DNA from 3 places in the Priestia veravalensis genome. Region 1 is predicted to be linked to each of the others. Evidence: riboswitches for the same ligand, from Rfam matches in the RefSeq annotation. Region 1 holds a riboswitch; each other region holds the start of a gene.

The links. A riboswitch is a leader RNA that binds a small molecule or an ion and turns the genes downstream of it on or off. The one in region 1 is predicted to bind lysine.
Region 2: another riboswitch for lysine. It lies ahead of AS180_RS12315 (Na+/H+ antiporter NhaC family protein); the one in region 1 lies ahead of AS180_RS15215 (aspartate kinase).
Region 3: another riboswitch for lysine. It lies ahead of AS180_RS08600 (transporter substrate-binding domain-containing protein); the one in region 1 lies ahead of AS180_RS15215 (aspartate kinase).

Annotation. Positions count from the first base shown of each region.
Region 1 covers NZ_KQ758670.1:9,760-17,914, reverse strand. The annotation lists gene sdhA (succinate dehydrogenase flavoprotein subunit) at 1-219, opposite strand, end outside; gene AS180_RS15225 (succinate dehydrogenase cytochrome b558 subunit) at 248-856, opposite strand; gene AS180_RS15220 (YslB family protein) at 1,324-1,839, shown strand; gene AS180_RS15215 (aspartate kinase) at 1,859-3,097, opposite strand; lysine riboswitch at 3,233-3,410, opposite strand; gene uvrC (excinuclease ABC subunit UvrC) at 3,477-5,243, opposite strand; gene trxA (thioredoxin) at 5,441-5,755, opposite strand; gene AS180_RS15200 (electron transfer flavoprotein subunit alpha/FixB family protein) at 6,035-7,015, opposite strand; gene AS180_RS15195 (electron transfer flavoprotein subunit beta/FixA family protein) at 7,045-7,803, opposite strand; gene AS180_RS15190 (enoyl-CoA hydratase) at 7,826-8,155, opposite strand, start outside.
Region 2 covers NZ_KQ758655.1:22,746-30,900, forward strand. The annotation lists gene sufB (Fe-S cluster assembly protein SufB) at 1-708, shown strand, start outside; gene AS180_RS12295 (DUF72 domain-containing protein) at 810-1,661, shown strand; gene AS180_RS12300 (YunC family protein) at 1,810-2,112, shown strand; gene AS180_RS12305 (HD-GYP domain-containing protein) at 2,228-3,325, shown strand; gene yunB (sporulation protein YunB) at 3,395-4,150, shown strand; lysine riboswitch at 4,221-4,409, shown strand; gene AS180_RS12315 (Na+/H+ antiporter NhaC family protein) at 4,534-6,114, shown strand; gene AS180_RS12320 (sodium-dependent transporter) at 6,342-7,856, shown strand; gene AS180_RS21680 (methionine/alanine import family NSS transporter small subunit) at 7,846-7,956, shown strand; gene AS180_RS12325 (M23 family metallopeptidase) at 8,026-8,155, opposite strand, start outside.
Region 3 covers NZ_KQ758641.1:43,551-51,705, reverse strand. The annotation lists gene AS180_RS08625 (hypothetical protein) at 1-772, shown strand, start outside; gene AS180_RS08620 (ATP-binding cassette domain-containing protein) at 787-1,227, shown strand; gene AS180_RS08615 (ATP-binding cassette domain-containing protein) at 1,208-1,513, shown strand; gene AS180_RS22455 (hypothetical protein) at 1,506-1,676, shown strand; gene AS180_RS08610 (hypothetical protein) at 1,859-2,083, shown strand; gene AS180_RS22450 (AgrD family cyclic lactone autoinducer peptide) at 2,089-2,217, shown strand; gene AS180_RS08605 (YitT family protein) at 2,401-3,276, shown strand; lysine riboswitch at 3,419-3,603, shown strand; gene AS180_RS08600 (transporter substrate-binding domain-containing protein) at 3,712-4,548, shown strand; gene AS180_RS08595 (amino acid ABC transporter permease) at 4,615-5,343, shown strand; gene AS180_RS08590 (amino acid ABC transporter ATP-binding protein) at 5,368-6,108, shown strand; gene AS180_RS08585 (TetR/AcrR family transcriptional regulator) at 6,133-6,747, opposite strand; partial or broken gene AS180_RS08580 (kynureninase) at 6,922-7,332, shown strand; partial or broken gene AS180_RS08575 (tryptophan 2,3-dioxygenase family protein) at 7,386-7,631, shown strand; partial or broken gene kynB (arylformamidase) at 7,657-8,155, shown strand, end outside.

The sequences.
Region 1 (8,155 bases):
TCCGCCGTATACCGTATCGTCAAAGTGTTCCCACGGTGAATCTCCTTCACCTTTTGTATTTACAGCTCCGTTAATACCACCTTGAGCGCAAACTGAGTGAGATCTCTTCACTGGAACTAATGAAAACAAATCAACTTGTTTGCCAGACTCAGCAATTTTAATTGTTGCCATTAAGCCCGCTAAGCCGCCACCAACAACAATAATTCTTCCTTTACTCATCGTAACCTCACTCCTTTAAAACGTAATTTTATGCAAATGCGAATAATGTACGTACACCTACAAATGTTAATGCGAAGAAGATCGCTAATGTTACATATGTTGAAATTCGTTGAGAGCGAGGTGTTACAGTTAACCCCCAGCTAACGCCAAATGACCATAATCCATTAGCAAAATGGAAAATCGTTGACACAACACCAACAATATAAAATACCATCATACCAGGATTACTTAAAATATCTTGCATCATATTAAAGTCTACTTTTTGACCAAGCGCAGCTTGAATACGTGTTTCCCAAACATGCCATGTAATGAAAATAAGCGTTACAACGCCAGATACACGTTGTAAGACAAACATCCAGTTACGGAAGAAACCGTATCTGCTTACACTCGTTTTGGCAGTAAACGCAATATACAAGCCATAGATAGCATGAAATAGAATAGGTAAGAAGATAATAAAGATTTCAAGTGCGTAGCGAAAAGGTAAGCTCTCCATAAAATGAGCTGCTTGATTAAACGCTTCTTCTCCCTTTGTTGCAAAGTGGTTGACAACCAGATGTTGGACTAAAAATATGCCTACTGGTATGACACCTAGTAAAGAATGTAGTTTGCGATACTGAAACTCTTTGTTCGCTGCCATGTGCGTAATACCCCCCTTAGTTAGATAAACAATGTTAGTGAAAACAAAGCTCCCGAATAAAATAAATAGATTGATACAACAGAAAATGAAAACCTTTGCATTCTCTATTAAAATATGTGACACATCAATTTTACTCCCATCAACATAGAGCGTCAAGATAAGATATTTAAATCTTCATTAAAATATAAATTTATAAAAAATTAAGTTTGTTAACGCTTACTAAGTTGATGTTATAGGATTTTATATTTTTTACACTTCTTATTGTACACCTTTATGTAACCGTTTTCCACAAAAGATTGCGACTTCCTATAAAAGGATATTCATTTTATTGTACAATAATTTTTTACGTGTTTCGAAAAGTTATAGATGCAACAACCATCTCATGGACTTTGCTTGATTTATTTTTAAAAATAGATGAGAGAACTGCTCAATTTGTATATAATAGATGTAAAGAAAGAGGGGAAAAAATGAGCAATCAACAAACTGAAACGCAGCAAGAAATCGTTGAAAGTGAAGAAATCAATCAAACCGATACTCCACAAGCACCTACAACTCCTTATTTTGGATACAGCTTACTTCGAGACGTGTTAATTCCAGAGCTTCTTAGCAATGATACGAATGAAATCTCGTACTGGGCAGGAAAACGGTTAGCACGAAAATTTCCACTTTCCTCTATTGAAGAGATTAGCGGCTTTTTTGTGAAAGCTGGCTGGGGACAATTAACCATTTTAAAAACTGAAAAATATAACATTGAAATGGAATTAACAGGTGAAGTTGTCAAACGAAGATTTACTGAGTATCCCAATTCATCTTTCCATCTTGAAGCTGGCTTTGTTGCTGAACAAGTTCAACAGTTAAAAAACCGTCTAACAGAAACTTATTTAACCAACAAAGAAAAAGCCGACAAAGTCCTTTTTTCCGTTCAATGGGATAAAAAAGATATCATTACACCTGAAACTAGAACGGAAAGATATAAAAAATAAAAGCGGGCTGTACCCGCTTTTATTTTTGAACTTGATAAATATCTTGCTCTTCTAATTCAAAAGCAGTGTGCAAGGTTTCTACCGCTTTGACCATGTCTTTATGTGGCACAACTGTTGATACTTTAATTTCAGACGTACTTACCATTTTCACTTCAATTTCTTCCACAGCTAATACTTCAAACATATCGGCAGCAACGCCTGGGTTTGAAATCATACCCGATCCAACAATCGAAACTTTAGCTAAGCCCCTTTCATGCTCCACTTTTTTATGACCTACTACTTCTTTTAACTGAGCTAGCACAGATAAAGTCGTATCCGTATCTTCTGTTTTAATCGAGAAAGAAATAGATAAACGATTGTCTGACGTCACATTTTGAATAATAATATCCACGTTAACGTGCTCTTTTGCTAATGCTGTAAAAATGGTTGATAATGTCTGAAGTTCATTATTTAGCCCTTCAATTGTGACTCTTGAGATATTATCTTCAAATGCAATTCCTCTTACTACTAAATTCTGTTCCATCGATACTTCCTCCTCAACAATCGTTCCTCTTTCTAATACTAGACTTGACCTTACCTCTAGTGGCACCTGATAGTTTTTTGCAAACTCTACTGCTCGAGGGTGCAATACACCCGCCCCTAGATTTGCAAGCTCTAGCATTTCATCATATGAAATAGACTGCAGTTTACGAGCGCCTTGCACGTAGCGAGGGTCCGTTGTAAATACTCCCGTTACGTCTGTATAGATATCGCACTTATCTGCTTTTAATGCCGCTGCTAAAGCTACAGCTGTTGTATCAGATCCGCCTCTTCCTAACGTTGTAATGCTGTTATCTTCCGACATTCCTTGAAATCCTGCTACGACCACAATATGATTTTCTTTCAAACGCCCTGCAATGGCTTGTTCATTAATCTTGGTGATTCGTGCATTTCCATGCTGAGCTTCCGTACAAATTCCTGCCTGCCATCCTGTATAGGAAGTAGCGTCATAGCCTTTTTCTTGCAGCGCCATTGTAAGGAGAGAAATGGTAACTTGCTCACCGGTTGTTAGTAGCATATCCATTTCTCGTTTACTTGGTTTACTTGTAATTTCTCCTGCTAATCTTACTAATTCATCTGTTGTTTTACCCATTGCTGATACAACCACTACTACTTGATTGCCTTGCTCAACTTCCTGGATAACCCGGTTTGCTACATGCTGAATTCGTTCTGTTGATCCAACAGAAGTTCCACCAAATTTTTGAACGATTAATCCCATAAGTCTCCTCATCCTTTCACTTGTTTTCAATATGATAAAGAGGCGATCTATTGCTTAAGCTCAGACAATAAAAAAAGCAATGAGATGGATATCTCATTGCTTAACGAACGAAAAGTATATATAAAACGTTCAATGCCGTGAGATAGCTCTCCAAGAAACACATTCTTGACAATCCTACATTTATTCAACGCAGAACCAGCAAATGACTCTATGAGATGTCATTCACTTCGGCAAATTTTCCTTTCCACATTTGTCTTTAGAGCTCATACTCTTCCAAATGTGTACTCTTAAAATTCGCACCTCTATCTTCACTTCAGTTTAATGAAGTGTCATATGAAATTATGTTCTAGCTTATCAGAGTTTAAACTGGAATTCAATACTAATTTTTTAAGGCTTCAACAATTTGTTCCGCAACCGGCCTTGGAACTCCTGCATTTTGAATCTCTTCGATTGATGCTTCCTTCATCTTTTTAACAGATCCAAACTTTTGCAACAACGCTCTTTTACGCTTTTCACCTACTCCTGGAATATTGTCTAATATAGACTGAAAAGCCGATTTAGAACGAACTTGTCGATGAAACGTAATAGCAAAGCGGTGAACCTCATCTTGAATTCGCTGAAGCAAGTAGAATTCTTGGCTGTTACGCTGAAGTGGAACAATTTCAGGAGGATCTCCAATCATTAAATTAGATGTTCTATGCTTTTCATCTTTGACTAATCCAGCTGTTGGAACAAGCAGCCCTAGTTCATTTTCCAAAACATCTTGAACAGCTGCTAAATGACCTTTTCCACCGTCAACAATAAGTAAATCTGGTAAAGGTAAACCTTCTTTTAATACGCGCGTATATCGTCTTCGTACCACTTCACGCATTGAACCATAATCATCAGGGCCTTCAACCGTTTTAATTTTATACTTTCGATATTCTTTCTTTTCAGGTTTACCGTCAATGAAAACGATCATAGCAGAAACAGGATCTGTTCCTTGAATGTTGGAATTATCAAAAGCTTCAATACGATAAGGCGCTTCAATTCCTAGTGCTTGCCCCAACTGCTCGACAGCACCAACCGTACGCTGTTCATCTCGTTCAATTAAATAAAACTTTTCTTTTAAGGCAATTTGAGCGTTTTTTGACGCAAGCTCAACAAGCTCTTTCTTTTTTCCTCGTTTTGGATGCTGAACGTCTACTTCTAAAAGCTGTTCTGCAAGGTTTGCATCTACAGTTGCTGGCACAAGAACTTCTTTAGGCTTTAAGTTTTTTCCGTAAAATTGTCCAATGAACGTTAGGAAATCTTCTTCTGGTTCGTGGTAAAACGGAAACATAGACACTTCGCGTTCCATTAACTTTCCTTGTCGAATAAAGAAAACTTGTACACACATCCAGCCTTTATCATAAGAATAGCCAAATACATCACGGTTAATAAAGTCATTGAACGTTACTTTTTGCTTCTCCATTGTAGCTTCAATATGAGCAATTTGATCTCGATACTCTTTTGCACGTTCAAAATCTAGCTCTTCTGAAGCTTTCATCATCTTTTCTGTTAATTCAATTTTCACCTGTTCATAACCACCGCTTAGAAAACGCGTAATATTATCAATAATTTCTTTGTTTTGGCTATCCGTAACGTCATATACACAGGGAGCTAGGCACTGTTCAATATGATAATATAAACATGCTCGATTAGGCATCGTCGTACATTTCCGCAAAGGATAAATGCGATCTAATAGCCGCTTGGTTTCATTTGCAGCCTGAACATTTGGATACGGTCCAAAATATTTTCCTTTATCCTTTTTAATTTTGCGCGTGATGACAAGGCGAGGGTGTTTTTCATTCGTAATTTTAATAAAGGGATACCCCTTATCATCTTTCAGCATAATATTATATTTAGGATCATGCTTTTTAATTAAATTCATTTCTAAAATAAGGGCTTCTAAGTCTGACGACGTCACAATATACTCAAAGTCTACAATATCATTAACCAGGCGCAGCGTTTTTCCATCATGAGACCCTGTGAAATAAGAACGAACTCGATTTTTTAGAACCTTTGCTTTTCCAACATAAATAACCGTTCCATACTTATCTTTCATTAAATAACAACCCGGTTGTTCAGGTAAAATAGCCAGCTTTTCTTTTAAATAAGGATTCATACTGCTCTCCTTCCTTCAATATTTTTAACTTTCGCCAAAACCTTCTTGCTTATCTATATTTATTCTTCATTTATACAAAAATAAAAGGAAACGAACGTTTATTCGTTTCCTTTTATTATATCACTTTTAGAAAAAATGTACGAAACCGTCAATGCGGTATAAAGTAGTAAAAACCTAGCTATCGCTAGGTTTTTTACTTACGCGTGTTTATCAACTAATTCAGCTAGTGCTTCTTTTGGTTGGTAACCAATAACTTGGTCTACCTTTTGTCCATCTTTAAATAAAATTAAAGTTGGGATACTCATTACGCCGTGGCTACCAGCAGTTTCTTGGTTTTCATCCACGTCTACCTTTACGATTTTCACTTTTTCACCGTATTCTTGATCTAACTCTTCAAGAACTGGCGCAATCATTTTACATGGTCCACACCATGGTGCCCAAAAGTCAACAAGAACTAGCCCTGAACCAATTTCATTTGAGAAAGTTTGATCTGTTGCGTGTGCAATTGCCATTGTAATTCCTCCTAAATATATGCTATATCTACATGATAAAGAAAGTATACCACCTTCATATAACAGTGGCTATTTATTTGCTTATACTTTTTAACGTATTCGTAACAACTTATTTACTACATAATACAGGTCGTTCCAGGACATGGAACAGCGAAAGGCTAGCCAAGCTAAATGGCTTTATATAATACCTGTATCCTATTTTACACACCTTTAAACAATTCATTCATTATTTTCATAAGAAAAGTCTTTTCCACCGTAGCTGGCAGAAAAGACTTTTTCTTATGAGGATTGTACTTTTAATTTTTTAAATTCTTCTGTAAGCAGTGGTACGACTTCAAATAAATCACCGACAATGCCATAATCCGCTACTTTAAAGATGTTTGCTTCTGCATCCTTGTTAATAGCCACGATAACTTTTGAATTAGACATTCCAGCTAAATGTTGAATAGCTCCTGAGATACCGCAAGCGATATAAAGATCTGGTGTTACAACTTTTCCCGTTTGGCCAATTTGAAGTGAGTAATCGCAGTACTCAGCGTCACAAGCTCCGCGGGATGCTCCAACTGCTCCACCAAGCACATCAGCTAAGTCTTCTAGCGGCTTAAATCCATCTTCACTTTTTACACCACGTCCACCTGCAATGACTACTTTTGCTTCTGATAAATCTACCCCTTGAGTGGCTTTGCGAACTACTTCTTTTACAATTGTACGTAGATTTTTAATTTCCACATCAAATTCTTTTACGTCTCCTGTACGATTCGTGTCTTTTTCCAAAGCCGAGATATTGTTTGGACGGATGGTAGCAAAGATAAAGTCTTCTGTAGAAATCTTCTTTTCAAACGCTTTTCCTGAATAGATTGGGCGAGTGAAGACTAAGTTTCCACCTGCTGCTTCAAGTGCTGTTACGTCTGATATTAGCCCCTTATCTAGACGCGCAGCCAATTTAGGTGATAAATCTTTTCCTAAAGCCGTATGACCAAATATAATTGCTTCTGGCTTTTCTTCTTGAATAACAGCCAATAGTGCTTGTGCATAGCCATCAGATGTATAAGAATCCAAGTCATCATGCTCGGTTACAATTACTCGGTTTGCTCCGTAATGAATGAGTTCGTCTCCTAAATTTTTCACTCCTTTACCAACAAGAACGCCAACGACTTCTCCACCTTCAGCAACCGTTGCGCCTGCAGCAATTGCTTCAAATGATACGTGCCGTAATGCACCTTCTCTTGCTTCTCCTAACACCAATACTTTGCGTCCCATTTCAATTCCCCCATTATCTTAAGCTTTTTTTAAACTACTTTTGCTTCTGAATGCAATAGCGTAACCATCTCTTTTACTTGATCTTGAATATCGCCACTCAAAACGCGTCCTGCTTCTTTTTTAGGTGGTAAATAAATTTCGATTGTTTTTGTTTTTGCTTCTACATCATAATCATCTAACTCCAGTTCTTCCAGCGGCTTCTTTTTTGCTTTCATAATGCCTGGTAAAGATGGATAGCGTGGCTCATTTAGACCTTGTTGCGCCGTAACCAGTAGCGGTAAAGTTGTCTCAATAACTTCTGAGTCACCCTCTACATCTCGTACAACTGTTACGTTTGTTCCATCGATATCAAGCTTTGTTGCCGTAGTAACGTACGGAATTTCTAATAGTTCAGCGACACGCGGACCAACTTGGCCTGATCCTCCGTCGATTGCCACGTTCCCTGCTAAAACTAAATCCGGCGATTGATCTTTTAAATACTGCGCTAAAATTTTAGCTGTCGTATACTGATCCCCATACTCTACGTCGTCTTCAATATTGATTAGCACCGCTTTATCAGCTCCCATTGCAAGTGCTGTACGAAGCTCTTTTTCTGCTTCTTCGTTTCCTACCGTTACAACCGTAATTTCTCCCCCATGCTTATCTTTCAGCTGAATTGCTTCCTCTACTGCATATTCATCGTAAGGGTTAATAATAAACTCTGCTCCATCTTCTGCAATTTGACCATTTTGTAAAGCAATTTTCTCCTCAGTATCAAATGTTCTTTTTAATAAAACATAAATATTCATTTATTTCCCCTCCTAAAGATAGTTACTTTCCAACAAACTTTGGCTCTCTTTTTTCAATAAAAGCCGTAACCCCTTCTTTTGCATCCTCCGTGTTGAATACGCTTCCAAAAAGTTGTGCTTCTTTTTCTACTCCCTCGTAATAACGACTCGTTTTTGTATACTGTAGTAATTCAAGGGTCGCTTTTACAGAACTTGGGCTCTTTTTAGCAATTACTTCCGCTATCGCCGTTACTTTTGAATGAAGTTCCTCCTCATGGTAGGAAGCATTGGCTAATCCAAGGGTTACCGCTTCTGTTCCCTTGATTGGCCTGCTTGTTAGCATCATTTCACATGCCTTAGCAGCTCCCACATA
Region 2 (8,155 bases), on a different contig from region 1:
TGTACAGCGCCGGTTTATACTACAAACTCTCTGCACAGTGCTGTTGTAGAAATCATCATTAAAAAAGACGCATACTGCCGTTATACAACGATTCAAAACTGGGCGAATAACGTATACAACCTAGTAACGAAGCGAGCTGTATGTGAAGCGAATGCAACAATGGAATGGGTTGATGGAAACATCGGTTCTAAATTAACAATGAAATACCCAGCTGTTATCCTAAAAGGTGAAGGCGCACGTGGTATGACATTATCCATTGCATTAGCTGGTAAAGGCCAACACCAAGATGCGGGTGCGAAAATGATTCACTTAGCACCAAATACGTCTTCTACAATTGTTTCGAAATCTATTTCGAAGCAAGGCGGTAAAGTAACGTACCGTGGTATCGTTCACTTTGGTCGCAAAGCTGAAGGTGCTCGTTCAAACATCGAGTGTGATACGTTAATTATGGATAATCAATCAACATCTGATACAATTCCATACAACGAAATTTACAACGATAACATCTCTTTAGAGCACGAAGCGAAAGTTTCAAAAGTATCTGAAGAGCAGTTATTCTATCTAATGAGCCGCGGTATTTCTGAAGAAGAAGCAACAGAAATGATCGTAATGGGCTTCATCGAACCATTTACAAAAGAACTTCCAATGGAGTATGCGGTAGAAATGAACCGTCTAATCAAGTTTGAGATGGAAGGATCTATCGGGTAATAAATGATTTTTTTAAACTCGCTTGTATATACAAGCGAGTTTTTTGATGAGTTTGTATTAAAATAATAGGTGCACAGTTTGATACATATTGGAGGGATTTTGTGATATACGTAGGCGTAACAGGGTGGGGAGATCATTCATCTTTATATGAAACGGGCGTGCCTGCGCGAGATAAGCTCGCTGTATACGCAGGTCACTTTCCAACAGTTGAAGTAGATGCATCTTTTTATGCTATTCAGCCTAAAACAACGGTCGAAAAGTGGGTAGCAGATACCCCCGATTCGTTTCAATTCGTTGTCAAAGCTTATCAGGGTATGACGACAGGGCATATGCGGAATGAAATACCGTTTGATAGCAAAGACGAGATGTTTGATGCATTTATGGATTCTGTGACTCCTTACGTAAAAGCGAATAAACTTGCAATGATTTTGTTCCAAATGCCGCCCTGGTTTAATTGTACGAAAGAAAATGTTAATTATTTGCGATACAGCCGTGAAAAATTCGGTGATTTACCCGTTACGTTAGAGTTTCGTAACCAGTCTTGGTTTACGCCACAGTGGCATGATAAGACACTTATGTTTATGGAAAAAGAGAAATGGATTCACGGCATTTGTGATGAGCCACAAGCAGGTGAAGGGTCTGTGCCGACCGTTTTACATCCTACGAGTGCTGAGAAAACGCTGATTCGATTTCATGGTCGAAACGTTCACGGTTGGAATAAAAGTGGAGACCCTAACTGGCGTAAAATTCGCTTTTTGTATCGTTATAATCACCAAGAATTACTTGAATGGAAGCATCGTATTGAAGAATTAAAGCAGCAGACGAAAGATATTTACATCGTTTTTAACAACAATTCGGGCGGAGACGCGGTTGATAATGCTAAGGAATTAATTCATTTGCTGGACATTCGGTATACCGATTTGGCACCTAAACAGTTAAATTTATTTGATTGACTGCTAAAACAGATTGATGAGCGCATACCGTCTTAAACAATTAAGTTAGAAATAAAGTATGTGCTTTCTTGTATAATTATAAAAAAACGCCCTAAAGCTCACTCTTTTTGAAAATCATCATACCTTGATTAAGAAAGGAGTGGGGAATTTGATTACATTAGAACCTGTTGTTATTAATGGTCATACGTTCAATGCGGTTACCGTACTGCTTCCAAAAACAACGCTTTTAACAGTCTCTTCCGATAAAGGATATATTATGTGTGGAGCATTAGACGTTGGCCTTTTAAATGAAAAGCTGGTCAGTAGACAAATCATTGCCGGAAGAGCAGTTGGCGTTCGAACAATTGAAGATCTTTTAAATGCACCTTTAGAGTCTGTTACTGTGGAAGCAGAAAGTTTAGGCATTCATCCAGGTATGATAGGGCGCGAAGCTTTATTAAAAATGGTATAGTTAGGAATAAAGTCCTTTATATTCAAATTTTGTCTAAAAGGATTCAATGGAGAGGTAGTAAATGCTCTACCTCTTTTATAGCGATTATAAAATAATAGATAGTTAGGGAGTTACTATGAAATTAGTTGCAATTCAATCATTGAGCCCAGGTGCATGTTTAGCAAAACCAATATTAGATGAAGCAGGAAAAACGCTAATTAATACAGGCATACCTTTGACAGAGACTATTATTAATCGTTTACAGCAGCGAGGTGTTACGTTTGTATACATAGGTGATAAACGAACAAATGATATTGTTGTAAATTCTACTTCTACCATCCCATTTTCACTTCGGAAAAAGGCAATGGAATCAGTGGAAGATGTCTTTCACTCTCTTCAAAAAAAGCATGAAAAAACGCGTGTTGCACTTTTAGAACAATCGGTTCGTGAAGTACATAAGGTTGGCAATCAATTAGTAGATGAGATTATGAATAATAATGATGTATTGTCATTGTTAACGGATGTATATATATACGATAACTATGTATTTTCTCATTCTGTGAACGTGACGCTTTATGCCCTTTCACTCGGAAAAGAAATAGGATTAACTCAGCCTGTTCTAGAGAAGCTAGGTGCAGGAGCTATGCTACATGATGTAGGGAAAATGTTAATTCCCCAAGATATTCTAAACAAGCCCGGAAGATTAACGGATGAAGAATTTAAGTTAATGAAAAAGCATACTACATACGGGTACGAATTATTGCGAAGTACTCCTAATGTCTCTGCGCTCTCCGCCTCTTGCGCATATCAGCATCATGAAAGATTGGATGGATCAGGGTATCCATTAGGAATTAAAGAAGAGCGAATTCATTTATTTAGTAAAATTATCGCAATTGCGGATGTGTACGATGCCGTGACGTCAAATCGCGTGTATAGAAGCGCTCTTCTCCCTCACGAGGGGCTAGAGATTTTGTATGCGGGTGCAGGAAGTCAGTTTGATAAAGATATGATTAGCGCTTTCAGAAGGGCAATTGCTGTTTATCCTATTGGTCTTTTTGTAACGCTGAATGACCAAAGAAAAGGCATAGTAAGTAAGCAAAATAAAGGCCTAAGTGATCGACCTTACATTCTTATTCAAGAAGAAGGAGGCAGGGTTTTAGATAAACCTTATGAAATTGATTTAAAAGAAAGTCCTACATTAATAATTATCAGCAACGATTTAAAACAAACATAGAAAACTTTTAGAAAATAGCGTTAGCCCTCCTTGTTTATGCATACATATAGCTTGTAAGGAGGGATTTTTTTGATTAGGGTTCGCCGAAGAGTATTGAAAAAGGGACCTATACCATTTCGCTATGTTGTACTACTAACAATTGTTTTTTTTCTGCTTTCTACTGGAGCGGGAATATGGTTAATTAATAGAGGAATTGAACCAACCTTAATGAAATATGCAGAAGCCCAGACTAAAGAGATTGCAACGCTTGTTATTAATAAGGCCGTTAATAAACAAGTGGTAGACCAACTTGATGTGAACGATATTATTAAGACAGAAAGTACGCCGGATGGGCAGGTAGCCAAGATTGATACGGCAGTCGTAAATCGTATTAGAGCTCAAACGACATCTTTAGTCCAGGCTAATTTACGAGAAGCTGAAAAAGGAAATTTAGAAGAATTAGAGATTCCAACGGATATTAATATTGAACCAGATGAAAAGCTCAGGCAGCGAGGAATTGTCTATCAAGTTCCATTAGGGCAAGCTACAAACAATGCCTTACTAGGAAATCTAGGACCTTTAATCCCGGTTAAATTTCATGCAATTGGTGATGTGCAATCAGACGTTGTACGGAAAATAGAGGAATACGGAATTAACGGTGCTTTTTTAGAAATTTCAATTGAAGTTCAGGTTAACGTTCAGGTGATTATTCCCTTTGCTACAAAACAGACAACCGTTCAAGCGACAGTGCCTGTAGGGATGGCGATGATTCCAGGGAACGTACCGGATTATTTTAACGGTGGCACTAACTCAGCCTCTCCATCTATTGAACTAAAGAAGAAATAGCCGGTTGATAACTTTATACTTTACCGATATAATGTACTAGATATAATTATATACCATCACCTTATCAGATCGATGAGGTAGAGGATGCAAAAAGTATGAGTATACTATGTGAGGATGACAACTGTGATCATAGTAAAAAGGATTTTTTGCCGAAGGAAAGAAAAAGAGTCAGCTTTTCTTTTCTGGGGTTACCTTGAAAAAGGGTAACACTGTCATTATGAAAATACGCTTGTTTTCATGATGGAGGGCTACTGATCGTGATGGAGGATAACATAACATTACAAAGAGTAATGATAGTTATTTTCTATCATTGCTCTTTTTTGCGTTTTTTTCTTTATAAGTAGTCCTCCTAGATTTAAACAGGCTTATATTAGGAGGATATCATGGAAGGAACTATTTTTTCGTTATTACCACCATTGATTGCCATATTAATGGTTGTTTTAACACGTAAAGTACTGCTTTCCCTAGGAGTAGGGATTTTAGCAGGTGGATTAGTGTTAACGGAGTTTTCAGTTGGAGAAACGATTCAAAAGATTTGGGGAAGCTTTGCTACAATTTTCTACGCGGACGGCGCACTTAATACTTCAAATCTATTCATTTTGCTTTTCCTTTTAATTTTAGGTGTTATTACGGCTTTTATCTCAATCATTGGAGGAAGCCGTGCTTTTGGAGAATGGGCTTTACAACGTATTAAAACGCGTCGTGGAGCTCATCTATTAACAGCTGTGTTAGGAATTATTATCTTTATTGATGATTATTTTAATGCACTAGCTGTTGGACAAGTAAGTCGCCCGGTAACAGATCGACAGCGGGTATCAAGAGCGAAGCTTGCTTATTTAATTGATTCAACTTCAGCTCCGGTATGTGTGATTGCACCGTTCTCAAGTTGGGGTGCCTATATTATTACGGTTGTAGGTTCAATTCTAGCTGCACACGGGATGAGTAATGTGTCAGCATTTTCGGCATTTGTACAGATGATACCGATGAATTTTTATGTATTTACCGCATTAATTATGGTATTCGTGGTGAGTGTTTTTGATATTAACATCGGACCAATGAAAAAACACGAAGAGCGTGCGATTCGTACTGGAGAAGTAACGGACCCAGAAAAAGGTGCAGTACCAGGAGAGTTAAAAGAAGATTTACCAGTTAGTGAAAATGGTCGTGTATTCGATTTGATCTTACCAATTATTGTATTGATGATTGGGACAATTGGTGCGATGTTATGGACAGGCTATCAAGCAACTGAAGGTCAAGCTACAATCTTTACAATGTTTGAGAATACGAATGTACCTAATTCATTAATGATTGGTGGTTTATCAGGCCTTGTTGTAACGCTAGTATTATTTATCGCACGTACAAGACAATCGAATGAACTGTCTAATTCGGTGCTTGGTAAGGGCATAGTAGCAGGAATCAAATCGATGCTACCCGCTATTTATATTTTGCTGCTTGCTTGGATGATTGGAGATTTGATTGGTCAGTTGAAATCAGGAGAATTCTTAGCAGGAATTGTGGAGAGTTCTAATTTAAATATTGCCTTCTTACCAGTGGTACTATTTATTATTGCTGGCATCATGGCGTTTTCAACAGGGACATCGTGGGGAACGTTTGGTATTATGCTTCCAATTGCAGGTGACATTGTAGGAAACATTGAACCAGAATTATTATTACCAGCTCTTGCGGCTGTATTAGCTGGTTCAGTTTACGGAGATCACTGTTCACCAATTTCTGATACAACAATCTTGTCATCAACTGGAGCAGGAAGTCATCATATTGATCACGTAATGACACAGCTTCCTTATGCAATTATTTCAGCTGTGATTAGCATCATTGGTTATATTGTACTTGGTTTAACAGAAAGTACAGCTGCAGGACTTGGAACAGTAATGGTTTTATTAGTGGTATTTGTCTTAGTAACTCGTAAAAAGGGGAACATAACAGAGACATCATTAGAAAAATAGAAGAATAAAGATAGAGCAGATGCGCTTCACAACGTCTGCTCTATTTTTAATTATCCAATTATCAAAATTTTCTATAAAAAATATTTTGACATACTATAGCATAATAGCTATAATTCTTCGTAAGATAGTTCTAAAGACAGACTATGCTAAATTGTCAGAAAGTTTAAATAACTTTTTGGGTTATGACAGAGATAAAAGAAAAGAGAGAGTGTAAGGGGGAAACTATGATGGAAAATCGTCCTCAATGGGGTACGAGAGCAGGTTTTATCATGGCAGCAGCAGGTTCTGCAATTGGATTAGGAAATATTTGGAGGTTTCCGGCGACTGCCTATGAAAACGGTGGAGGTGCATTTTTCTTACCATACTTATTTGCGTTATTAACAGCAGGTATTCCAATCTTAATCATGGAGTTTGCAATTGGACATAAGTATAGAGGATCATCGCCATTATCGCTAGCGAGACTAAATAAAAAAGCAGAATGGCTAGGCTGGTGGCAAGTTGGTATTTCATTTATTATTGCAGTTTACTATGCAGCGATTATTGCATGGGCCATGTCTTACTTTGTCTTTTCGCTAAAGCTAAGCTGGGGTCAAGATACTGAAGGGTTTTTATTCGGTGACTATTTGAAATTAGCTGAGGTTCCTGGTCAAACGGGAAGCATTGTACCAGGTGTCCTAATACCGCTTATTTTAGTTTGGGTAATAGCTTTAGGTGTCTTACTAAAAGGTATTAAAAAAGGAATTGAAGCAGCAAACAAAATTTTCTTACCAACATTAATCGTTTTATTCTTTATCATTGTGCTTCGCGCTATTACATTAGATGGTGCAATGGAAGGGTTGAATGCATTCTTTAAGCCAGACTGGAGCGCTATTGCAGATGGAAAAGTTTGGGTGGCAGCTTATGGTCAAATCTTCTTCAGTTTATCTGTTGGTTTTGCCATTATGATTACTTATTCTAGCTATTTACCAAAGAAATCAGATTTAACAAATAATGCTTTTATCACTGGCTTTGGTAACTCAGCATTTGAATTACTAGCCGGTATTGGTGTATTTAGTGCTTTAGGGTTTATGGCAATGCAGCAAGGTGTGAGCATTGATGAAGTAGTAGCAGGTGGAGTAGGGTTAGCATTTGTTGTATTCCCTCAAATTATTAACGAGTTTCCGGCGTTTAATCAGCTGTTCGGATTACTTTTCTTTGGATCGTTAACATTGGCTGGTTTAACATCACTTATTTCCATTATTGAAACATTTGTAGCGGGGGTACAAGATAAATTTAACGTATCTCGTACGAAATCTGTCTTAATGGGTGGGGGCTTAGCTTCTATCATTTCATTATTATTTGCTACTCAAGGAGGGTTATACTTCTTAGATGTAATGGATTATTTTATCAATAACTTTGGTGTTGCTTTAGCCGGTTTAGTTGAAATTATCTTAGTGGCTTGGGTATTCCGTGAACTAAACAATCTACAAAAACATGCAAACAGCGTATCTGACATTATGCTTGGTGCTTGGTGGAAAATTTGCTTAAGCGTAATCACACCAGTTGTTCTTGGATACATGATGTTTGATAATGTGAGAACTAATATTTCAGAAAATTACGAAGGTTATGCGACGAGTTTCATTGTTCCATTTGGTTGGGGAGTTGCAGGTTTGGTGATTGTTGTTGGGATTCTATTATCATTTAAAAGTTGGAAGAAAGAATCATTATCTTCTGTGAAGGAGGATACAACGTATGGAAAGTAATTCAGTAATTATGATGATTGCAGGAATGATTATCATCTGGGGCGGTTTAGCAGCAAGTATTATTCATGCAGTGAAGAAATCAAAGGAAAGTAAAGCGTAAAAAAGAGTGCTTAGAACATTGTTCTAAGCACTCTTTTTATATTAAATAAACGTTTGTTTAAATCGTACATTACTTTTTCTTTTGACGATCAATTCTTTCCCATGACCGAAGCTGCGGATAAGGGTCAAAAGACCATTCGTTTCGACCGTTATCTTTGTACATACCGTAATGTAAATGAGGTGGAAATTTCCCAGATGTA
Region 3 (8,155 bases), on a different contig from region 1:
ATCTAAAGTTATTCCTGGCACATCGTATACAACCATTTTAGCGAAGCATCATTATCGAACGGATTACTTACGCTATCGGTTTCCAGTTGTTCTAGGGTCATTTTTATTTTGGGTAATTTGGGGAGTAATTACAGGTCTTCTGCAAAGTCTTGATCAAAGTGAAGAGATTTATTTTTTAATCATGTCATTTTATTTATTTTTCCTAACTTATTTCTATGTATATTCAATTTTCACCGAGTTAAATGGCATGTTTTCTGTGGACGGGGAAGGGAAGCAAGTAATTACTTATTTATTAAATGGAAAATCATTATGGGATGTGTTTAAATATCGATTTCATCTATTCGCTTTGACAAGTTTACCTTTGTTTATTGTCGCAGATATCCTATTCTTTTTCGTTAATCAAATGCCACTCATGTTAAGTATCATGACTCTGTTATTGCATATTATTAGCTTTTTCTTCTTTGCTTTATTAATGTTCTTGCCAGGGGTACTTAGACCACATTTTAATTATGAAAATATCGAACAGCTAGATGATTATCCAGATAAAAAAATTGTCGCAGATGTGATCCGTTTTGCGACTGTTGGGTTAATGGTTCCACTATTGATGCTTCCTACGGCTTTGTTTTTAGTGGGTAGTATTGGGGTTTCAAGTTATATCGTCATTCAGTGGGGCATGGCTGGAATGATTCTTCTTTTATTCGTTGGAATAGCGCTGCCGCTCGTTTCCAAACTGTTGGTTAAAAAATCAAGCTTTGAACAAATAAACCTATAGAGAGAAGGGATTGTATGAACTACTCTTTAAGCTTTCAAAACGTCAGTAAATCGTTTGAAACCAAACGCATATTAGACCATATCTCATTTGATATTGAAAAAGGGAAAATCACGGCATTTCTTGGTCAGAATGGAGCGGGTAAAACCACAACGTTGAAAATTGCAATGGGACTCCTTACACCGGATGAGGGAAAGGTGCTTTTGCATAATGAAAGCATAGAGAAAATGAAGAAAGAAGTCACCTTTATACCTGACCATCCGTATTTATACGACGAGTTAACGGGTCGAGAATATATAAAGTTCATCATGGAATTAACTGATTTGAATCTATCTAAAGAGGAAGTAGAGAAACAAGTTGTTTACTATCATTTAGAGAAAGAAATCGATAAGAAAATTAAAAATTTATCTTTAGGTAATAAAAAAAAAATTAGCTTTGATGGGCAGCTTACTGAATAAGCCTAGCGTCTTATTGTTAGATGAGTTCATATCGGGTATTGATCCGATTAATATGAAAAAAATAAAATCAATTTTAAAAGATTATGTATCAGCAGGTAATTCTATTTTGCTCTCTACTCATCAGCTAGAAGTAGCACAAACATTTTGTGACTCTTTAGTCTTTATTAATGAAGGAAAAATCTTGAAAATAGAAAGCGATATATCAAGTGTTTTTACAAAAAATGAAAGCTTAGAAGACTACTTTATTTCAATGTTAAATATGTCAGGAGGCACTCAGCATGACTAAAAAATTCTTTATACTGGCTACTATCGTGTTTTTACTATTCGCTTCACCGCCACTTATATTAGCTATTTATCAAGGAGAGGTAAAGGATATTATGGTCATCTCTTTGATTATAATTATTGTTTTTTCGATTACAACATATGAATTTGTTAGAAGAAAAAAGTAAGAAAAGACTAAGTCCTTAAAAAATTAAGGATTTAGTCTTTTTATTTTCGTCACTAATATTAGCAAAATAACCCCTGAAAATACAAAAAACGACCACAATATCTAAAAAATGTTTATTCTTTGGGTTTTTATTGTACTATTTATTCAGGAAGCAACGAACAAACAGGAGGATGAGAAAGTACCATGATGAATCAATCTGAAGTAATGGAAAATAAACAATCTGTATCACTCTCGACTACCAATCCCATTAGTCTAGTTAGCGCACTATTTAGTCCAGTTAAATTCTTTAGTCAACTAAAAGTGCAAAGAAAACTGGGGGTCAATATCTTCATTATTTTAGTTCTATATGGAATTATTACGTACTTACTTTCTCAACACTTATTAACGAATAATAAAAAAGGAGATTGATTTAAATGAAAAAGTATCTTTATAATTTTGTTGCTGCTACAGGTTTATTTATGACACAAGCTACCTTTACAACAAGTTGTTTTCTAGGACTGTATGAACCTGAATTGCCTGAAGATGAAGACGAAGAGCTATAATAAGTTTTTGTAATTATTTCTATTTTTAAAGTAGTTAAATAGCCAGTTGTCGGTGTTGAACCGATGACTGGCTATTTACGTTTTTTATGCTTAGTACCTTTTAGAGATACCTTAATTTTATAAATGAAGATGATTTTATGATAAAATTATTTGTGTCAAAAAATATTAGAAGTGAGGAATTACATGAATGCGTTAAAACAGCATCGAAAATCGAGTAAACAAAAACTATTGTTTCGGGGCCTTTTAGTCATCATTGGTGGCATTATCGCAGGTTATGGGTTAGAAACAGTATTAATTCCAAATAGCGTATCTGACGGGGGGGTGACGGGACTTAGCATCGTTGGTTCACAGCTCTTTGGAATTCCACTAGGCGTTTTAATCGCCATCATCAATCTTCCCTTCATCTGGTTAGGTTATCAGCAAATTGGAAAAAGCTTCGCTATTTTTTCAACCATCGGTATTGCTTCTTTAGCAGTTAGTACAACTCTTATGCATCACACTCCAGCCATTATTGAAGGAGATACGCTTTTAGTAACCGTTGTAGGTGGTGTAATCCTTGGTTTTGGAATGGGTCTAGCACTGCGTAATGGAGGAGCATTGGACGGTATTGATATGCTTGCTGTACTCCTTTCACGAAAGTCACCGTTTGGAACAAGTGATCTTATTTTATTTCTAAATATGTTTGTATTTATCGTGGTTTCTTTTGTGTTTGGCTTGCAAGGAGCCATTCTTTCTGCCATTGCTTACTTCATCGCTTCAAAGGTTATTCATGTCGTTGAAGTTGGGTTAAGCGGTTCAAAAGCGTTTGAAATCATTACAAATGAGCCTGTTTTAATGGTTAAAACAATTCGTGATCGACTAGGTCGAAGCGCTACATATAAAGAAGTATACGGCGGATATTCTCACGAAAAGTTCAAAGAGATTACGTGTGTTATTAACCGTTTAGAAGAAAGTAAAATGAAGGAAATTATCAGCGAAATCGATCCGGATGCTTTTGTGCGCGTGTATGACGTTGCCGAAGTAAAGGGTGGAAACTTTAGAAAAACCAACATTCATTAAATCATCCTTTTTATTCTGTATAAAATTGTTTTTTTTAGAGCTGAAAGAATTAGTTGGAAAATAATCCAATAAAAACCATATTGACAGATTAGGAAGAAAGATGTAGACTTGAAACAAATTTAATAAGACCTCACTTTTAGTCAAGTGAGGTAGAGGCGCGGTATTTAACAGTCTTTAGCAGAGTTTGAGAGACGTTGAAGCTAGAGAGAAGGAAATATCGCCGAAGTGAGTAAATTGTTCTCAACAATTGCTTGCTGGGTCTGTAGTGAAGAACTGCAGGACTGTCTCAATAAGTTTACCAGCTTATTGAGTTGTGCTATCTCATCTTTTAAAAGAGAGGACTTTAGGGAACGATGAATGAAACGACCTGAGTAAATCTCGGGTCGTTTTTTTATTGTCTTCAAAGCTTAAAAAGATATAAGGGGGAAACAAACTATGAAAAGAAAAGCAGGATTTTTCTTAACATTATTGCTTTCAGCAGTCGTTTTATTAGCAGGCTGTGGTCAAAGCAGTGAGTCAGCATCGGGTTCAGGAGACGCTGATACGTTTACGGTAGGCTTGGAAGCAGGCTATCCACCATTTAACTGGACTCAAAATGACGATTCAAACGGAGCGGTTAAAATTAAGGGCGGCTCACAGTATGCAGGCGGCTATGATGTTGAGATGGCTAAGAAAATTGCTGATGGATTAGGCAAAGAGCTAGTGATTGTAAAAACTGAGTGGGATGGTCTTGTACCAGCCTTAACATCAGGTAAAATTGATGCGATTGTGGCAGGAATGTCACCGACTGCAGAGCGAAAAGAAACAATTGATTTCTCTGATAACTACTATAATTCAAACCTAGTAATGGTTGTGAAAAAAGGTAGTAAGTATGAAGGTGCTACGAAGATTGCAGATTTCAAAGGCGCAAAAATTACGGCTCAATTAAACACGTTTCACTACTCCGTCATTGATCAAATTAAAGGTGTATCAAAAGAAACAGCAATGGATAATTTCCCAGCAATGCGCGTAGCGCTAGAATCAGGAGTTATTGATGGTTATGTATCAGAGCGACCTGAAGCAGTAAGTGCTTCAGCAGCAAATGATAATTTTGCAATGGTTGAATTCAAGGATGGCTTCAAAACATCAGCTGACGATACAGCTGTAGCCGTGGGTCTTAAAAAAGACAGTGAGCTAAAAGAAGAAATCAACAAAATCTTAAAAGGTATTTCAGAAGAAGAACGCACAAGCATTATGGATGCGGCAATCAAAAACCAACCTGCAGCAAAATAATGATGACATAACACCGGCTGTATCTACATACAGTCGGTTTTGTAATGAGGTAAGGGAGGAAGAACGATGAGTTTTGAATGGGTTATTACAATCATCTCAGAAAACTGGCCAATGTTTTTACGCGGAGCTGGGATGACGCTATTAATTGCGCTGACAGGTACCATTATTGGGGCGGTCATTGGGTTAGTTGCTGGTATTATCCGAACTGTTCCAACGCCAACGAGCGGGCTGAAAAAAGCAGGATTGAAGGTAACGAATTTCGTTTTATCTGTATACATTGAATTTTTCCGAGGTACGCCAATGATTGTGCAAGCAATGGTTATTTACTATGGTTCAGCGCTTGCATTTGGCTTTGATATGAACGTGATGTTGGCAGCGGTTATTGTTGTATCAATTAATACAGGAGCATATATGGCTGAAATTGTACGTGGCGGGATTATTTCCGTTGATAAAGGACAGTTTGAGGCAGCCAAAGCCATTGGCATGAATCATTATCAAACAATGATGAACGTTGTTTTACCTCAAGTCATTCGTAATATCTTACCAGCAACGGGTAACCAGTTTGTGATTAACATTAAAGATACGTCGGTATTAAACGTTATTTCCGTTTCCGAGCTATACTTTGTCACGAAATCAGTAGCAGGAAACAACTTTAGATATTTTGAGTCATTCTTTGTTGCTTGTATGATTTACTTTGTCATGACGTTTATAGTATCGCAAATTCTGCGCTACTTTGAGCGTAAATTAGACGGACCCGACAGCTACACGATGATTAAAACGGACCAAAATCGATAATGAAGGGTAAGGAGGTATAAGAAAATGGAACAAGTAATTGATATTCAACATTTAAACAAAGCGTATGGAAGTCATGAAGTATTAAAAGATATTAATTTCTCTGTTAACAAAGGAGAAGTTGTGACCATTATTGGTTCTTCGGGCTCGGGGAAATCAACGCTCCTTCGTTGTATCAATTTATTAGAGCAGCCGAACGGTGGCCAAATTATTTATAACGGGGAAAATGTTCTGGATGATCAGCATAATCTATTTGAGTATCGTAAAAATTTAGGAATGGTCTTTCAACAGTTTAATTTATTTGATAACCATAATGTTTTAAATAACTGTGTGGTAGGACAAGTCAAAGTGTTAAAGCGTTCAAAAGAAGAAGCTGAAAAGGTAGCGTTAGGCTATTTGAAGGTCGTGGGGATGGATCAGTACATCAATGCGAAGCCAAGACAGCTTTCAGGTGGTCAAAAGCAGCGCGTGGCCATTGCTCGCGCTTTGTCCATGCAGCCGGATGTCCTTTTATTTGATGAACCAACATCGGCTTTAGACCCTGAGATGGTGGGAGAAGTATTAAAGGTTATGAAGGAGCTTGCAGAGTCAGGTCTAACAATGCTTATCGTAACGCATGAAATGGAATTTGCTAAAGAGGTATCGGATCGCATTGTCTTTATGGATAAAGGCGTTATTGCAGAAGAGGGTACTCCTGAGCAAATCTTTAATCATCCAACGCACGAACGTACGCGTGAGTTCTTAAAACGTACGTTAAAAGACAAATAAGAAAAAGCCCCTGTGGGCATTTTCTTATTTATATAGCCCTCGAATGTAAACAGATGCGATGTTCCGCGCAATTTCTTCAATGGAGCTTTCGTATTCATGCCGAACGATATCCCAGAGGTACATTTCATTGGTGAAAAACCAGCCTCTTGCCACTAGTTCATGATTTAATTCATCTCTAGCAAGTCCCTTCTCTTGGGCATAAGCGATATCTTGTGAGATGCGCTGAATAAATTTCCTTCGAATATTCTTCCAGCTTTCCGACACGACAGGAGAGATGCCGATTGCTTGTTCGAATACCTGCATCATACTGCGCTCATGCTCAGCCATATGTAAAAAAGCATTCGTTTGCCTGTGGATGATGTTCGTTGCTTCCTCTTTTGTTTGTGGAAAAAAGGAGGTTTCTGCAATCTTATAGAATTCTGCCATGACGCTGTCCATGAGTACGATTAACAGTTCTTCTTTTCCTTTAAAATGAACGTATGCTGTTCCATAGCCAACTTCTGCTTTTTCAATAACTTGTTTAATGGTTGTTTTTTGAAAGCCTTCTTCCATAAATACTTCTTTGGCTGCTTGTAATAGTTTTTGGCGCGTTTTAATCGAACGCAAATGTCGTTTATCTTCTACGTTATGCTCTGTCATGATGTATGCTCCCTTCCATCTTTCTTTAGTTTCTAGCATATAGAAAATCTCATAAAAGGAAAAGAGATAGTTGTTAAAATGTTTATAATTTTCGGAAATATAATATTGACATCATGTCATATTTTTTGATAATCTTTGGTTAAGATAGCGATTACAAATGCTAAAAGGAGGAGGCTGCGATGTTTGATTCAACAAAAGAATGCGCAGGATGAATTAGTGGTTTTTCGAGAAGAATTTCACCTCAAACAAGACGCTATTTATATGGACGGAAACTCGCTAGGTCTTCTATCAAAGCCAGCGGAAACAACGCTGATGGAAGTCATCACAGATTGGAAAGAGAAGGGGATTGATGGTTGGACACAGGGTAAGCATCCTTGGTTTTCACTATCTGAAAAGCTCGGTGAAATGATGGCACCACTTGTAGGAGGCTTTCCTGAAGAGGTTATTGTAACAGGTTCAACAACTGTGAACCTTCATCAACTCATTTCAACGTTTTACGAACCAAGCGGAACACGCACCAAAATTTTAGCGGATGAGCTGACATTTCCATCTGATATCTATGCGCTTCAAAGCCAGCAGCGCCTCTCGAATCACCATGATGAAATGCTGTTTATTGTTATTCACCAAGCAAGCGAGCTGTGGATGAAGCATGGCTAACAGTTTATCGAAACGTTGATCAGTACTGGGATCTTTATGAGTTAGCTGAAAAGCTTGTTGATATTGGTAACCAGCAGCAAACATGGCGTTTTAGCCATATGAGTACCGTTGAACGAATTATCAGCAATAAGCCGGGAACAGGAGGTTCTTCGGGGGTAAACTATTTAAAGCGTGCGCTCGATAAGCACTTCTTCCCGGAATTATGGAGTCTGCGTACTAAGCTATAAGGATAAATAGAAAGGGTGCTAGATAATGAATAAATGGATCGATGTTTCACAGCTGCTCAGCAACAAGGTGGCATGTTGACCAGGTGATACGCCGTTTTCCTACAGAGTGAGCTGGAGTAAAGAGGAGTCTAGCTCAGTAAATGTAGGTGAAATTACAATGAGTGTACATACGGGTACTCATATTGACGCGCCGTTTCATTTTGATAGTGAAGGGAAAAAAGTAAAGGACTTAGACGTGAATCTTTATATTGGAGAAGCAAAAGTTGTGCATCTTCACAATCCTTCCAGTATAAGCGTTGAAGAGCTAAAGAAAATCGACTTAACTGGGGTAACGCGACTGCTTATCAAGACCGGTGCGTGGACAAATCGCGAGACTTTTCCAACGTCTATTCCACCTGTCGATCTAGGAGTAGCCGCTTATCTTTCAAATCAAAGTGTTAGTTTACTCGGTATCGACTTACCTTCAGTGGACTCGCTTGATAGCAAAGAGCTAGCTGCGCACCATGAGCTGGCGGCACATAACG